Regions from separate parts of the Janthinobacterium sp. HH102 genome, predicted to be linked through region 1. Evidence: predicted binding sites of a transcription regulator. Region 1 holds the regulator's gene; the other holds the start of a gene.
What was found. Region 1 encodes FNR, which switches genes on or off when oxygen is low (the NO sensors DNR and NnrR bind a similar motif). Its sites were predicted from a motif close to TTGATNNNNATCAA; they were not measured.
Positions count from the first base shown of each region.

Region 1 (7,667 bases):
CACCTTCGAAGGTCCGATGATGTCGATCAAGACCATCAACTCGCTGTCGCACTACACCGACTGGACCGTTGCCCACGTGCATGCGGGCGCCCTGGGCTGGGTGGGCTTCATCACCATGGGTTCGATCTACTACCTGCTGCCGCGCCTGGCGGGCCGCACGCAGATGCACAGCACGCGCCTGGTCGACGTGCACTTCTGGGTGGCCACCATCGGCATCGTGCTGTACATCGCCGCAATGTGGATCGCCGGCGTGATGCAGGGCCTGATGTGGCGCGCGGTCAATCCGGACGGCACCCTGACCTACACCTTTGTCGAGAGCGTGAAAGCAACGTATCCGTACTACGTGGTGCGCGTGGCCGGCGGCCTGCTGTACCTGTCGGGTATGTGCATCATGGGCTACAACACCTGGATGACTCTGCGCGGCAGCAAACTCCCCGTCGCCCGCATTCCGGAACTGAACGCGGCGCACGCCTGATAGGAGCGAAAGCAAATGAAATTTTCACATGCATGGATTGAGAAAAACCCCTGGCTGCTGATCGCCCTGGTCACGGTGGTGATCAGCATCGGCGGCGCCGTCGAGATCGTCCCCCTGTTCTTCCAGAAGAGCACGACGGAGCCCGTCGCCGGCCTGAAGCCGTATTCGCCGCTGCGCCTGGCGGGCCGCGACATCTACGTGCGCGAAGGCTGCTACAACTGCCATTCGCAGATGGTGCGTCCGCTGCGCGCGGAAACGGAACGCTATGGCCACTATTCGGTCGCCGGCGAGTTCGTCTACGACCGTCCGTTCCAGTGGGGTTCCAAGCGCACGGGGCCGGACCTGGCCCGCGTGGGCGCCCGCTACAGCGACGAATGGCACCGCACGCACTTGAACAACCCGCGCGACGTGGTGCCCGAGTCGAACATGCCGGCCTACCCATGGCTGGCGAAGACCAAGCTGGTGCCTGACGACATCATGCCGAAGATGCGCGCCCTGAAACGCCTGGGCCAGCCGTACAGCGACGAAGAGATCGCCGCCGGCCCCGCGCAGCTGCAGGACAAGACGGAAGAAGACGCCCTGGTCGCCTATCTGCAAGGCCTCGGTACATTAATCAAAACAAGGAATTAGCATGGCAATCGAAAACCTGTTTGACAGCGCCAGCAGCGTCATGACGGTGGTTTCCTTTATGACATTCGTGGGCATCCTGTGGTGGACGTTCAGCCGCAGCAATGGCGACTTCGACGCGGCGGCACGCCTGCCGTTCGCCGACGAGGCGCTCGACTATCCGGCCGATGCCGCGCCGGCACAAGGGGAGCGCAACCATGGCTGACTTTACCAATGGCTTCTGGAATATCTACATTGTCGTGCTGTCCCTGCTGGGCATCATCGGCTGCGGCGTGCTGCTGTACTCGCAGTCGAAAGTGAAAGTGGCCGCCGGCGCCCCCGCCGACGGCACCACGGGCCACGTGTGGGACGAGGACTTGAAGGAACTCAATACGCCGATGCCGCGCTGGTGGATGTGGCTGTTCTACATCACCATCGTCTTCGCGCTGGCCTACCTGTTCCTGTACCCGGGCCTGGGCACCTACGCCGGCAGCCTGGGCTGGAAATCGACGGGCCAGTACGAGGAAGAGCTGAAGAAGGCGGAAGCCGATTACGGCCCCCTGTTCAACAAGTACCTGAGCCAGGACTTGAAGACGGTGGCCGCCGATCCGCAGGCGCAAGCCATCGGCCAGCGTCTGTTCCTGACCTACTGCGCGCAGTGCCACGGTTCGGATGCCCGCGGCAACAAGGGCTTCCCCAACCTGACGGACAAGGACTGGCTGTATGGCGGTGATCCCGACATCATCAAGACCACCATCATGCATGGCCGCAATGGGCAGATGCCGCCGATGGGCGCCGCGCTCGGCTCCGAAAAAGATGTCGAGAACGTGGCCCATTACGTGCTGAGTCTGTCCGGTTCCACGTCGGACCCCGTCAAGTCCGTGCTGGGCAAGGCCAAGTTCGGCGCCTGCATGGCCTGTCACGGTGCCGATGCGAAGGGCAACCAGATGCTCGGCGCGCCTAACCTGACGGACAAGATCTGGCTGTACGGCGGCAGCGCCGATACCATCATGGAAACCGTGCGCAAGGGTCGCAACAACACCATGCCGGCCTTCAGCGACTTCCTCGGCGAATCCAAGGTACACGTGCTGTCGGCGTATGTCTGGAGCCTGTCGAATCCCCAGACGCCCGTGAAATGATGTAATGGAACCTCAAGTCATCAAGATGTATGCGGCCCGCGAGCAAATCTACCCTCGCGAGGCCAAAGGACGCTACGCTACCTGGCGATGGGTATGCGTATGGCTTACCCAGCTCGCGTTCTACGGCTTGCCGTGGTTGACCTGGAATGGCAGGCAAGCCCTGCTGTTCGATTTGACCACGCGCAAGTTCTACATTTTCGGCGTCGTGCTGTGGCCCCAGGATTTCATCTATCTGGCGGCCCTGCTGATCATCTGTGCGTATTTGTTATTCCTCGTCACGGCCATTGCCGGGCGGGTGTGGTGCGGGTTTTCTTGCCCGCAAACGGTATACACGGAAATCTTCCTGTGGGTCGAACGCCGCATCGAGGGCACGCGCAGCGCGCGCATGGCCCTCGACAAGCAGGGCCCCTCCGTGCGCAAGGCGTTCAAGAAGACGGCCAAGCACCTGGTATGGGGCGCCATCGCCCTGTGGACGGGCTTTACCTTTGTCGGCTACTTCACGCCGATCAAGGAACTGGCGCGCGAAGTGACCACCCTCAATTTCGGTCCCTGGGAATGGTTCTGGGTCTTGTTCTACAGCCTGGCAACCTACGGCAACGCGGGCTGGCTGCGCGAGCAGGTGTGCAAATACATGTGCCCCTACGCGCGCTTCCAGAGCGCCATGTTCGACCAGGACACGCTGATCATCACCTACGATGCCAAGCGCGGCGAACCACGCGGCGCCATGAGCAAGAAGGCCGGCAACAACGACAAGCTGGGCGACTGCATCGATTGCACCCTGTGCGTGCAGGTGTGTCCGACCGGTATCGATATCCGCAACGGCCTGCAATATGAATGCATCGGCTGCGCCGCCTGCGTCGATGCCTGCAATACGGTGATGGACAAGGTCGAGCGGCCGCGTGGCCTGATACGCTACAGCACCGACCATGCGATGGAAAACAACTTCAATTCGAAGCAGATCCGCCAGCGCGCCATGCGCCCGCGCGTGCTGATCTACACGTCCATCCTGGCCCTGATTATCATCGCCGTGTGTACGTCGCTGGCCCTGCGCACGCCCCTGAAAATGGACGTGATCCGCGACCGCGGTTCGATGGGACGCGAGGTGGAAGACGGCATGATCGAAAACGTCTATCGTCTGCAGATCATGAACACCTCGGAGCAAAGCCAGCATTTCAAAATCAGCGCTTCCGGCTTGCCGGGCCTGACCTTGCTGACGCGCGACGAAGTGACCTTGCAGCCGACGGAAACGCTGGGCTGGCCGATCCGCCTGCGCGTGCCGCACGGCGTCGGCGAGAAGGGCTCGAACAAGATTGCGATCGAATTGCACTCGCTGGACGACCCGTCGCTGCATGTGCGCGAAAGCGCGGTATTCATCGTGCCGCGCTAATGCAGGAAGGCCGGTCCCCGCATGGGGGCTGGCCGTATACCAGAAACACAGGAGAAATACCATGTCCGACAGTCTGAAACTGCAACCTCCCGTTGCCCCGTGGTACAAACACCGCTGGCCATGGCTGCTGATGATCGGTCCCGGCCTGTCCGTGGTCGTCGGCAGCTTCATGGGCTATATCGCGTTTACGCAGCCCGACGCGCTGGTGGTGGGCGACTATTACAAGCAGGGCAAGGCGATCAACCAGGATTTGAAGCGCGACACGATCGCCAGCGACCTGGCCATGGATACGACCCTGTCGTATGACGTCGCTGCAGCGCGCCTCAGCGGCTCCGTGCACAGCTTCGGCAAGGCGTACCAGGGGCCTTTGCAGCTGCACCTGGCGCATGCGACCCTGCCGGAAAAGGATATCAAGCTGCTGGTGCAGCCCGATGCGGCCGGCAATTTTTCCGTGGCGCTGCCGATGCTCGAGCGCAGCCGCTGGCAAGTGCTGGTGGAAAACGACAAACGCGAGTGGCGCCTGTCCGGCATCTGGACCTGGCCCGTGCAACGCAGCATCGCGCTGCATGCGGATGAAGAGTTATAACGTACAGCGCCGGGAAAAAACCGTAGCGAGCGGCAGTGATTTGTGGCTGAGAAGCACAGCTGTGCTATAGCACAGCGAGCATCGCAGGCCGCAAAGCACGACGCGCAGTAGGTTTTGACGGTGCTGTTACTTGCAGACGTCGGTGCCGGCTGTAATGGCTTTCAGCTTGGCCGGCTGCAAGATCTCGATCTCGCGGTTGGAGACGCGCAGCCAGCCTTCCTTCTTGAATTTCGACAATAAACGGCTGACGCTTTCGATGGTCAGGCCCAGGTAGTTGCCGATTTCCTCGCGCGACATGCGCAACTGAAATTTGCTGGCCGAATAGCCGCGCGCTTCATAGCGCGACGCCAGGTTGACGATAAAGGCGGCAAAACGCTGCGTCGCCTGCATGTTGCCCAGCAACAGCATGACACTTTGCTCGCGCGTGATTTCCTGGCTCATCATGCGGTGGAAATGGCGCAGCAGGGTCGGCATATTGCCCAGCAATTGTTCCAGGCTGGAAAACGGGATTTCACACACTTCGCTGTCTTCCAGCGCCACCGCATTACAGTGGTGGCGGTCGGCGCTGATGGCGTCCATGCCCAGCAGTTCGCCCGCCATCTGGAAACCCGTCACCTGCTCTTCGCCGCCCGGATTGATCTGGTAGGTCTTGAAGTGGCCCAGACGGATCGCATACAGGTTCTGGAACGAGTCGCCGATGCGGAACAGCGAAGCGCCGCGCACGATCTTGCGGCGGCGGCCAATGATCTGGTCCAGTCTGTCCATGTCGCCCACGTCGAGGCCCATCGGCAGACACAATTGATGCATGCTGCAGGTCGAGCATCGCGCACGCAACGCTTCCACGGTCACTGTGGGCGAGGTTGGAGTGAGTAGCGCTTCAGTCATGTCGGTACCTTTTAGAAAATGCAACAACAAGTTTACTGCATACAGGGTTGCCGTGTGCCAATTTCACCGCAATTTCGCTGAATAAACGACGTTCCGACTTTAATTATATGGCAACATCGTCAAAAGCCCATGCGGAGAGGGCAATTTGCGTGGCGGCGCTTGCCAAGCTGGGGTATTGATAGGAAAATTCCTGACAGCATTATCTGCCGCCTGTGCCGCCCGGTACTGAAAAGGAAATCATGAAGCCTCTCGGCATCAAAGCAAAAGTCGCGCTGGCCACCAGCCTGACCTCGATCGCCATGATCGCGCTGGTCACCATGATCCAGGTGCAGCACATGCGCGACGATTTCACCAAGGTACTGTTGAGCCAGCAGTCGTCCCTGATCAGCCGCACCGCCGCCGAGCTCGACGACAAGCTGGGCATGCTGCTGCAGATCGTCACCCTGACGGCCCGGCAGCAGCCGCCAGAACTGATCACCCAGCCCGCCCAATTGCGCGAATACTATTCGCGCCGCTCGATGCTGGTGCTGTTCGACGACGTGCTGGTGCTCGACGCGCACGGCGCCGTCGTGGCCGACATGCCGGAAGTGGCGGGGCGCGCCGGCATCAACGTCGCCGAGCGCGAGTATTTCCAGACCGTGCTGCGCACGCGCCAGCCCATGATCACCGAGCCGATGCTGGGCAAATCGAGCGGCATGCCCATCGTGCAGATGGTCGCGCCCGTGCTGGGCGCCGATGGCCAGGTGGCCGGCGTGGTGATCGGCGTGCTGCGCCTGTACAAGGATAACCTGCTGGGGAGGTTGCGCTCGGAAAAGATCGGCAAGAGCGGCTATTACTTCGTCCTCACGCGCGGCGCCGTGCCGCGCTATGTGCTGCATCCCGACACCAGCCGTTTGCTGCAGCCGCGCCTGCCGAACGCCAACCTGACGACCACCCGGCTGCTGAAGGACGATGGCGAAGGCACCATGGTCAGCACCAACAGCCGCGGCATCACGGCCGTCAACAGCTTCAAGCGCCTGAAATCCGTAAATTGGCTGCTGGCCGCCTCGCTGCCCCTCGACGACGCCTTCGAACCGTTCGACGGCGTGCTGTACCGGCTGGTGCTGTGGAGCATCCTCGCCTCGCTGCTGGCCGCAGCCGTGCTGGGCTGGGTCACCGTGCGCCTGCTCTCGCCGCTGGTGCGCCTGCGCGACACCCTGCAGGCGCTGCGCACCAGCGGCAGCCGTTTCACTCCCGTGCCCGTGCAGCAGCGCGACGAGATCGGCGAGCTGACGGAAGCGTTCAACGGCCTGATGAGCGAGCGCGACCGCTTGCAGCAGGAGCTCGAATCGCGCGCGGCGGAGCTGGAACAGGAACGCGACCGGGCCGAGGCGGCCAACCGCGCGAAGAGCGATTTCGTGGCCAACATGAGCCATGAAATCCGCACGCCCCTCAATGCCGTGCTGGGCATGGTGTATTTGCTGGGCAATACCAAGCTCGATACGGAACAGCGCAAGTATCTGACCATGGTGCGCGTGGCCGGCCAGTCGCTGCTGGGCATCCTCAACGACGTGCTCGATTATTCGAAGATCGAGGCACGCCGCATGGAATTGTCGCCCGTCGAATTCGACCTCGACGAGGTCATGAACACGCTGGCCACGACGATGACGATGAATGCGGGCGAAAAGGAGCTGGAACTGGCGATTGCCGTCGAGCCCGACGTGCCGCGCCGCCTCATGGGCGACGCCCAGCGCCTGCAGCAGATTCTCGTCAACCTGGCCGGCAACGCCATCAAGTTTACCGAGAGCGGCGAAGTGGTGGTGGCCGTCAGCCTGGCCGAGAAAGACAAGGGCCGCGCCTGGCTGCGCTTCGAAGTGCGCGACACGGGCATCGGCATGACGGAGTTGCAGCAACAGCAGCTGTTTGCCGCGTTTTCGCAAGGCGACCAGAGCATCACGCGGCGCTTCGGCGGCACGGGCCTGGGCCTGGCCATCAGCAAACAGCTGATCCACATGATGGGCGGCGACATCGCCGTTGCCAGCAGCGAAGGCAAAGGCAGCCGCTTCTGGTTCAGCGTGCCGTTCGAGATGCTGGCGCAGCCGGCCGAAACGCGGCGCACGCCCACCCTGGGCCAGCTGCGCCTGCTGGTGGCCGACGACAACCGCACCACGCGCGAACTGATCGTCAAGCTGATCGAGGCGTGGGGCTGGCTGGCCGACGAAGTGGACTCCGGCTTTGCCGCTATCGAACTGTACCGCGAGCGCCTGGCGCAGCAGCAGCCGTACGACGTGGTGCTGGCCGACTGGCACATGCCCGTGATGGACGGCCTGGCCACGGCCAAGGCCATCCGCCAGGCAGCCAGCGGCCAGCGCCAGCCCATCGTGGTCATGGTCAACGCCTTCGCCCGCAACCACCTCGAGGAAATCTCCAGCGCGGCCGAGGCCGACGTCGTGCTGATGAAGCCGATCACGGGCTCGAGCCTGTTCGACGCCCTGCACCAGGCGCTGATTACCAAGCACGACGGCGGCGAGCAGCGCATGCTGCAACAGCCGCTGGGCACGGAACTGGCCGGCGTGCATTTCCTGCTGGTGGAAGACAACCATTTGAACC
Region 1 is NZ_CP062062.1:274,916-282,582, forward strand. Features, by position in the region: gene ccoN (cytochrome-c oxidase, cbb3-type subunit I) at 1-475, shown strand, start outside; gene ccoO (cytochrome-c oxidase, cbb3-type subunit II) at 491-1,105, shown strand; gene JAB4_RS01190 (cbb3-type cytochrome c oxidase subunit 3) at 1,107-1,307, shown strand; gene ccoP (cytochrome-c oxidase, cbb3-type subunit III) at 1,300-2,220, shown strand; gene ccoG (cytochrome c oxidase accessory protein CcoG) at 2,225-3,607, shown strand; gene JAB4_RS01205 (FixH family protein) at 3,669-4,193, shown strand; gene fnr (fumarate/nitrate reduction transcriptional regulator Fnr) at 4,320-5,078, opposite strand; gene JAB4_RS01215 (response regulator) at 5,318-7,667, shown strand, end outside.

Region 2 (7,667 bases), 780 kb from region 1:
CGCAGCACGTCCAGGTTCGACAGGCCCTCCTTGAGGGTGCCTTCCACGTTCGAGACGATGTGCTGCACATGCGAATACTTTTCGATGACCATGCGGTCGGTGACTTGCACGCTGCCCGTTTCCGCGATGCGGCCGATGTCGTTGCGCGCCAGGTCGATCAGCATCACGTGCTCGGCGATCTCTTTCGGATCGGCCAGCAGCTCGGCCGACAGCTCGGCGTCACGCTCGGGCGTGGCGCCGCGCGGACGCGTGCCGGCGATCGGGCGCAAGGTGACTTTCTTGCCGCCATCGGCCGTCGTTTCGTTGCGCACCAAAATCTCGGGCGAGGCGCCGATGATCTGCATGTCGCCGAAATTATAGAAGTACATATACGGCGATGGATTGAGCGAACGCAAGGCGCGGTACAGGGTCAGCGGCGAATCGACATATGGCTTGCGGATGCGCTGGCCGATCTGCACCTGCATCAGGTCGCCCGCCATCACATATTCATGCGCCTTGGCGACCGCCTTCAGGTAGTCTTCCTTGGAAAAATCGCGGATGGTTTCCGTGCGCACGGAAGCGCTGGTGACGGGCGCATCGACACCGCGGCGCAGCATCATGCGCAAGTCCTTCAGGCGCTGCTGTGCTTTCGAAAACGATTCGGGCTGCGTCGTGTCGGCGTAGACGATCAGGTAGAGTTTACCGGACAGGTTGTCGATGACGGCCAGTTCTTCCGTCACCATCAGCTGGATGTCGGGCAGCTTCAAGTCATCTTTCGGCGCGCCGCCGGCCAGCTTTTTCTCGATGTGGCGCACGGTGTCGTAGCCGAAGTAGCCGGCCAGGCCGCCGCAGAAGCGCGGCATGCCGGGGCGCAGGGCGACCTTGAAGCGCGACTGGAATTGTTCGATGAAGTCGAGCGGATTGCCTTCGTGTTCTTCGATCACGCTGCCGTTCTTGACGATTTCGGTGCGTCTGCCGTAGCTGCGCAACACGGTCGTGGCGGGCAAGCCGATGAAGGAGTAGCGGCCGAAGCGTTCGCCGCCGACGACGGATTCGAGCAGGAAGGTGTTCTTGCCGCCGTGTTGGGCCTGTGCCAGTTTCAGGTACAGGGTGAGCGGGGTTTCCAGGTCGGCGAACGCTTCCGCGATCAGGGGGATGCGGTTGTAGCCTTGCTGGCCCAGCGATTTGAATTCGAGTTCGGTCATGTTTCTCTCCATGCCGTCAGGGTATGAGTGTGCATAGTGCACAAACCCTGCGGTGGGTTATCAAAAAACTTGCCGGTACATGGAACTTGCGCAAGAGGCGCAAAGGACGCGTATGCAGCCGGCAGCAATCGTAACGGCTCGGCCCTTAGGCCTGCCAGGATTGCCAGCGTCGCCAAAGCCAGGCCTCAATCGAGCCGGTTTGGGTGACATTGTGTTTTTTGATGAGAAACGTGTTCACGATATGGTGTTGGGTTTGGTCAGTATGCCGCTTAGTTTTGCATGCCAATAAAACGTGCTGCTTCGAGCAGTGTCTTTACTATACCATCGGAATCGGTATCGTGTATAGAGTGTCCGTGATTGTAGCCATACGGTACCGTCAATACGGGGCAAGCCGCAGCCCTGGCCGCTTGCGCGTCATTCGAGGAGTCGCCGATGGCCACCACTTTGGCGGGCGCCAGGTCGAAGTCCACGCACACTTGCAGCAGCGGCAGCGGATCCGGTTTCTTCCTTGGCAGCGAATCGCCGCCGTAGACGATCTCGAAATACTGGTCGAGGTTTTTCAGTTTCAGCAGGGGCAGGGCAAAGGCGATCGGCTTGTTGGTGACGCAGGCCAGGCGCAGGCCCGCCGCCTTCATGGCCGCCAGCCCCGCTTCCACGTCCGGATACAGGGTGCTGAACTGGCCGTTGATGGCCAGGTAGTGGCGCTGGTAACCGTCCATCGCCTGCTCGAAATGCTGTTCCACGCCGGCCGCGTCGAAGTCGAGCGCCAGCACGGTGCGGATCAGGTTTTCCGAGCCCTTGCCCACCATCCGCTTGATGGCCTCGGCGCTGATTGGGGGCAAATCCAGTTCGGCGCGCATGCCGTTGATGGCGACATGAAAATCGGGCACGGTGTCGAGCATCGTGCCATCGAGGTCGATGATGGCGGCGCGCACGCCGGCCAGTACGTGGTCTTTCACCGTGCCCGCTTGCATCAGGCGCCCTTGACGGATGCCAGCTCGGCGCGCATGGCGTCGATGACGGCCTTGTAGTCGGGCTTGCCGAAGATGGCCGAGCCGGCGACGAAGGTGTCGGCGCCTGCTGCTGCTGCTGCGGCGATGTTGTCGATCTTGATGCCGCCATCGACTTCCAGCATGATGTCACGGCCCGATTCGTCGATCATGCGGCGCGCTTCGGCGATCTTCTTCAGCGCCTGCGGAATGAAGGACTGGCCGCCGAAGCCCGGGTTGACCGACATGATCAGGATGATGTCGATCTTGTCCATCACGTGTTCCAGGTAGTGCAGCGGCGTGCCCGGGTTGAAGACCAGGCCCGATTTGCAGCCATTGTCGCGGATCAGCTGCAAGGAACGGTCGACGTGATCCGACGCTTCCGGGTGAAAGGTGATGATGTTCGCGCCAGCCTTGGCGAAATCCGGGATAATGCGATCGACAGGCTTGACCATCAGATGCACGTCGATGGGCACTTGCACGTGCGGGCGGATTGCTTCGCACACCAGCGGGCCGATGGTCAGGTTCGGCACATAATGGTTATCCATCACGTCGAAGTGGATGATGTCGGCGCCGGCGGTAACGACGTTGCGCACTTCCTCGCCGAGGCGGGCAAAGTCGGCGGACAGGATGCTGGGAGCGATACGGAATGTTGTCATGGTGGCTAAAGGCTGAGAGTAGAAAATGCGAAGATGCGCTATTTTACGCTTGACGCCGGTACCATGCTTCATTGAAGGACCGTGAAACACAGAATACGCATCGCGTGATGGTCAATGCGTCGCGCGCGACACACAATACGACTAATACGACTGGCAATGTCTGAATAGGAATGACGATGGCGACTTATGAATTTACGGTAACGGTCAAGACGCAATATCTGCCCGAACAATCGGCACCGGACCAGGGGCGGCACGTGTTCAGTTACACGATCCGCGTCGTCAATACGGGCACGGCTGGCGCGCAACTGATTTCGCGCCACTGGCTTATTACGGATGCGAACAACAAGGTGGAAGAGGTGCGCGGTCTGGGCGCCGTCGGCCACCAGCCGCTGCTGCAGCCGGGCGAGCAGTTCGAATACACGAGCGGCACCATGCTGGGCACGCCGCAAGGCTCGATGCGCGGCGAATACTTTTGCGTGGCAGAAGACGGCCATCAGTTCGAAGCTTTGATTCCCGAGTTCGTGCTGTCGGTGCCGCGCACCCTGCATTGACGCAACGCCGGGGGGCTTGGCCCCTTATTTCAGTTTTTCGGTGCTGTCCTGTTCTTCGCTGAGTTGCTGGCGTGCCGGTGGCGCGGGTTTTTTACCCGAATACATGGTCCACCAGACTATAAATGCCAGCAAGAAGAACGCCACCAGCGCCTCTATCATCAAGATCCACATACGCACCCCTATGTTATTTACCCGCAGCTTAGTATTTACCCGCCGTCTGTTGACACGCGGTAGTCTACCCGTTTCCATCGGCGCCGTCGCGCTCGCGCTGTCCGCCTGTACCACGCCATCGGCGCCACCGGCCGCCGCCGGCGGCAAGGCGCCGCCCATCGCGCCGACCGTCGTCAGGCCCGTGCCCGCCAAGCCGGCCGACGCCAAGGATGCCGCGGATGTGGCAGCGCCCACCTTTGTGCCCGCCAAGTTCGCCGCCTTGCCTGGCTGGGCCCGCGACGACATGCGCGCCGCCTGGCCAGCCTTCATGGCTTCGTGCGGCGTGCTGGTCAAGCGTCCGGACTGGAAGGAATCGTGCACGATCGCGCGCCAGGTGAATGCCGACAGCGACAAGGCCATCCGTCTGTTCTTCGAGACCTTCTTTGTGCCCAATCAAGTCATTACGGCCGATGGTGCCAGCACGGGCCTCGTCACCGGCTACTACGAGCCGCTGCTGCACGGCGCGCGCAAGCGCGGCGGTCCATACCAGACGCCGCTGTACAAGGTGCCTGACGACCTGGTCTCGGTCGACTTGGCCGGCGTGTATCCGGAACTGAAGAACATGCGCCTGCGGGGCAAGCTGGTCGGCAAGAAGGTGATCCCGTACGCGACCCGTGCCGACATCGAGCGCGCCACGTCCGTCACGGGCAAGGAATTGCTGTGGGTGGATGACGAAGTCGAGGCGTTCTTCCTGCAAGTGCAGGGTTCCGGGCGCGTGCAGCTGACCGATACGCAGGAAACCGTGCGCGTGGCATATGCGGATCAAAACGGCCACCCCTACAAGTCGATTGGCCGCTACCTGGTCGACAAGGGCGAGCTGACCCTGAGCCAGGCGTCCGCGCAAGGCATCAAGGCGTGGATCGCCGGCCACCCGACGCGCAAGGATGAATTGTTCAACGCTAACCCCAGCTATGTCTTCTTCAAGGAAGAGCGTTTGCCCGATCCGAAAGTGGGGCCGAAGGGCGCGCTGGGCGTGCCGTTGACGCCGCAGCGCTCGGTGGCCGTCGATTCGCGCTTCCTGCCGCTGGGCGCGCCCGTGTTTTTGTCCACCACGCAAGCCAATAGCGAGATTCCCATGCAGCGCCTGGTGATGGCGCAGGATACGGGCGGCGCCATTCGCGGGCCGATCCGTGTCGATTACTTCTTTGGTTTTGGCGCGGAAGCGGCCGAGAATGCGGGCCGCATGAAGCAGAGCGGCGCCGTGTGGGTGTTGTTGCCGAAGCAGGCGCCGGCGCGCTGAGTTTCTCGCGGCGCCGGGCAGTTCGTGGTGTGACTTAGCGCAAGACCATCACTGGCAAGTGAGTATGCGCCAGCACTTTTTGCGTTTCGCTGCCCACGAACAGCTTGTTCAAGCCCTTGCGGCCATGCGAGGCCATCAGGATGATGTCGCAATGATAGGTTTGCGCCGCATTGACGATTTCGTCGTGCGGGCTCGGTGACACTGCCACCACGCCTTCGAAAGGCACGCCGGCGGCGCGCGCCGCTTCGCCGATCTTGTCGATGGCGCGTTGCGAAGCTTCCTGCATCTGCTGTTCATACAGGCTGGCGTCGAGCACGATGCCGCCGTCGGCCATCGGCGAGAACGGGAAAGGCTGCACCACGCTGATGGCGACCAGCTTGGCCTTGTTCAATTGGGCGAAGGCGAGGGCGGTCTCGGCGGCTTTGTCGGACAACGGCGAGCCGTCGGTGGGAAATAAGATGGTGTTAAACATGGCGTGCTCCTCAAGTGATGTAAGACAGCTTATGGATTTACATCAATTAAAACCTTGATGTAAATCAAACCTCACATGCTTTGGCATGAATAGTGTCGCCAAGGCAATCTTTCATCAGTGTATGCCCGTTCCTCGCTTCAGGTGCGCACGCCACGCAGCGGTGTGCCCCACACCATGGCGACCGTCAACGCAATGCTGCCTGCCGCGATGCAGGCCAGGCCATTGCGCACGCCAAAATGTTCCGCTACCCAGCCGGCGGCCAGCGCGCCCAGCGGCGCCGTCGCCACCGTCAGGAAGCGCATGGTCGATGTCATGCGGCCCAGCATGGGATCGGGCGTGACTTTCTGGCGCAAGCCCAGGTAGGGAATAAAGAACAGCATCACGCCGCAATCGAAAAAGAACATCAATATGGCATAGGCGACGGCGCTGGCCGCCGCGCTGCCGAACAGCGCGGCGGGAATCGTTGGCGTCAGGGCAAAGCAGAGCGAGGTCGAAGCCAGGCCGATCAGGATGGTGCGGCCAGCGCCGTAGCGCTTCGTCAGCGGCTTGACGATGAAGGCGCTGAGCAAGACGCCGGCGCCGCCGAGCATCTGCGTCATGCCCAGCACGCCAGGGCTCATGCCCAGGTCGCGTGTGGCGAACAGCACCGTCAAGGCCATGCTGGCGTAAAACAGGAAGTGCCAGATGCCGGCGCCCCAGGCAAGCGCGCGCAGCAGCGGCTCGCGCCAGACGAACAGCAAGCCGTCGGCGATGTCGCGCAAGGCGTGCTTGTCAGAGGGGGCCGGCCGTGGGTCGCGCACGCTCATGGCGCGCAGATTGAAGACGGAAACCAGATAGCCGCAAGCCGTGCACAGGATGGCGACGGGCGCCGACAGCATTTGCACCAGCACGCCGGCCAGGCCGGGGCCGATCAGGCGCGAAGCCGATTCGGTGGCGGCAAATTTCGACTGCGCATCGATCAAGCCATCGCGGCCCACGAGGAAAGTCAGAAACACCTGTTCGGCGCCGCCGCCGACGACGAAGCCCGTGCCGATGATGAATCCCACTATATATAACCATGGCATCGACAGCACGCCGCACCAGTAGGCCACGGCCACGCTGGCCAGGGCCAGGCCGGACATGCTTTCGCTGAACAGCATGATCGGGTGCTTGCTGCGCCGGTCCAGCAGCACGCCGACAGGCAAACCGAACAGGGCGAACGGCAGCGCCTGTAGCGCGACCAGTACACCCATCTGTTCCGGCGTCGCATGCAGCAGCAGTACCGCGCAAAGGGGCAGGGCCAGTGAAGTGATCTGGGCGCCGAAGCAATTGAGGCCGTTGCTGAACCACAGGCGGCGGAAATTGACGCTGGCGTCGCTGCCGTCGCCGCGCAGATAGCGGGTGCAGTACTGGAAGAAGGAGGAGAAAATACGCTGCTCGATAAAGGTGATCGGACTCACAATAATAGCAGCGCACCTGCCGCGCCGCTGCCGTTAGCCGCTACAATCGTTGCACCGTTCATCGAGAGGAGACACTATGCAATACGAAGACCTGATCATCGACATCCAGGACAAAGTGGCGGTCATCCGCCTGAACCGTCCCAAGGCCTTGAATGCCTTGAACGACAACATGATGAATGAGCTGGGCCACGCCTTGCTGAAATTCGACGCGGACGAGAATATCGGCTGCATCGTGCTCACGGGTAGCGAAAAAGCCTTTGCCGCCGGCGCTGACATCGCCGCCATGGCTGATTACACGTATCCCGACACCTTTACCCAGGGTTACATCAGCCGCAACTGGGAGCATATCTTGCGCGTGCGCAAACCGGTGGTGGGCGCGGTGGCCGGCTATGCGCTCGGTGGCGGCTGCGAACTGGCCATGATGTGCGATTTCCTGATTGCCGCCGACAGCGCCAAATTCGGCCAGCCGGAAATCAAGGTTGGCGTCACGCCGGGCGCGGGCGGTACGCAGCGCCTGCCGCGCGCCATCGGCAAGGCCAAGGCCATGGATCTGCTGCTGACGGCACGCACCATCGATGCCGCCGAGGCGGAACGCATCGGCCTGGTGTCGCGCGTGGTGCCGACCGATAAATTGCTGGAAGAAACCCTGGCTGCTGCCAAGACCATCGCCGCCATGCCGACCTCGGTGGCCATGATGATCAAGGATTGCGTCAACCGCGCCTTTGAAACGACCTTGACCGATGGCGTCGCCTACGAGCGCCGCTTGTTCCAGGCCGCCTTCGGTACGCCTGCACAAAAAGAAGGCATGCACGCTTTCCTGGAAAAGCGCTTGCCAAACTTCGACGGTCTTTGATATGATTCGCCTCCCCGATGAGACGCACTAGTTTGCGGCACAAAAGGGGCGGCCTTCCGGGGCTGGGTAG
Region 2 is NZ_CP062062.1:1,055,898-1,063,564, forward strand. Features, by position in the region: gene trpE (anthranilate synthase component I) at 1-1,184, opposite strand, end outside; gene JAB4_RS04770 (phosphoglycolate phosphatase) at 1,454-2,158, opposite strand; gene rpe (ribulose-phosphate 3-epimerase) at 2,158-2,832, opposite strand; gene apaG (Co2+/Mg2+ efflux protein ApaG) at 3,009-3,383, shown strand; gene JAB4_RS04785 (hypothetical protein) at 3,408-3,554, opposite strand; gene JAB4_RS04790 (murein transglycosylase A) at 3,838-4,833, shown strand; gene JAB4_RS04795 (universal stress protein) at 4,868-5,305, opposite strand; gene JAB4_RS04800 (MFS transporter) at 5,443-6,744, opposite strand; gene JAB4_RS04805 (enoyl-CoA hydratase) at 6,821-7,597, shown strand.
Region 2: JAB4_RS04795 (universal stress protein) is a predicted target of FNR. The motif match lies at 5,360-5,373, and genes of this name have one in related genera.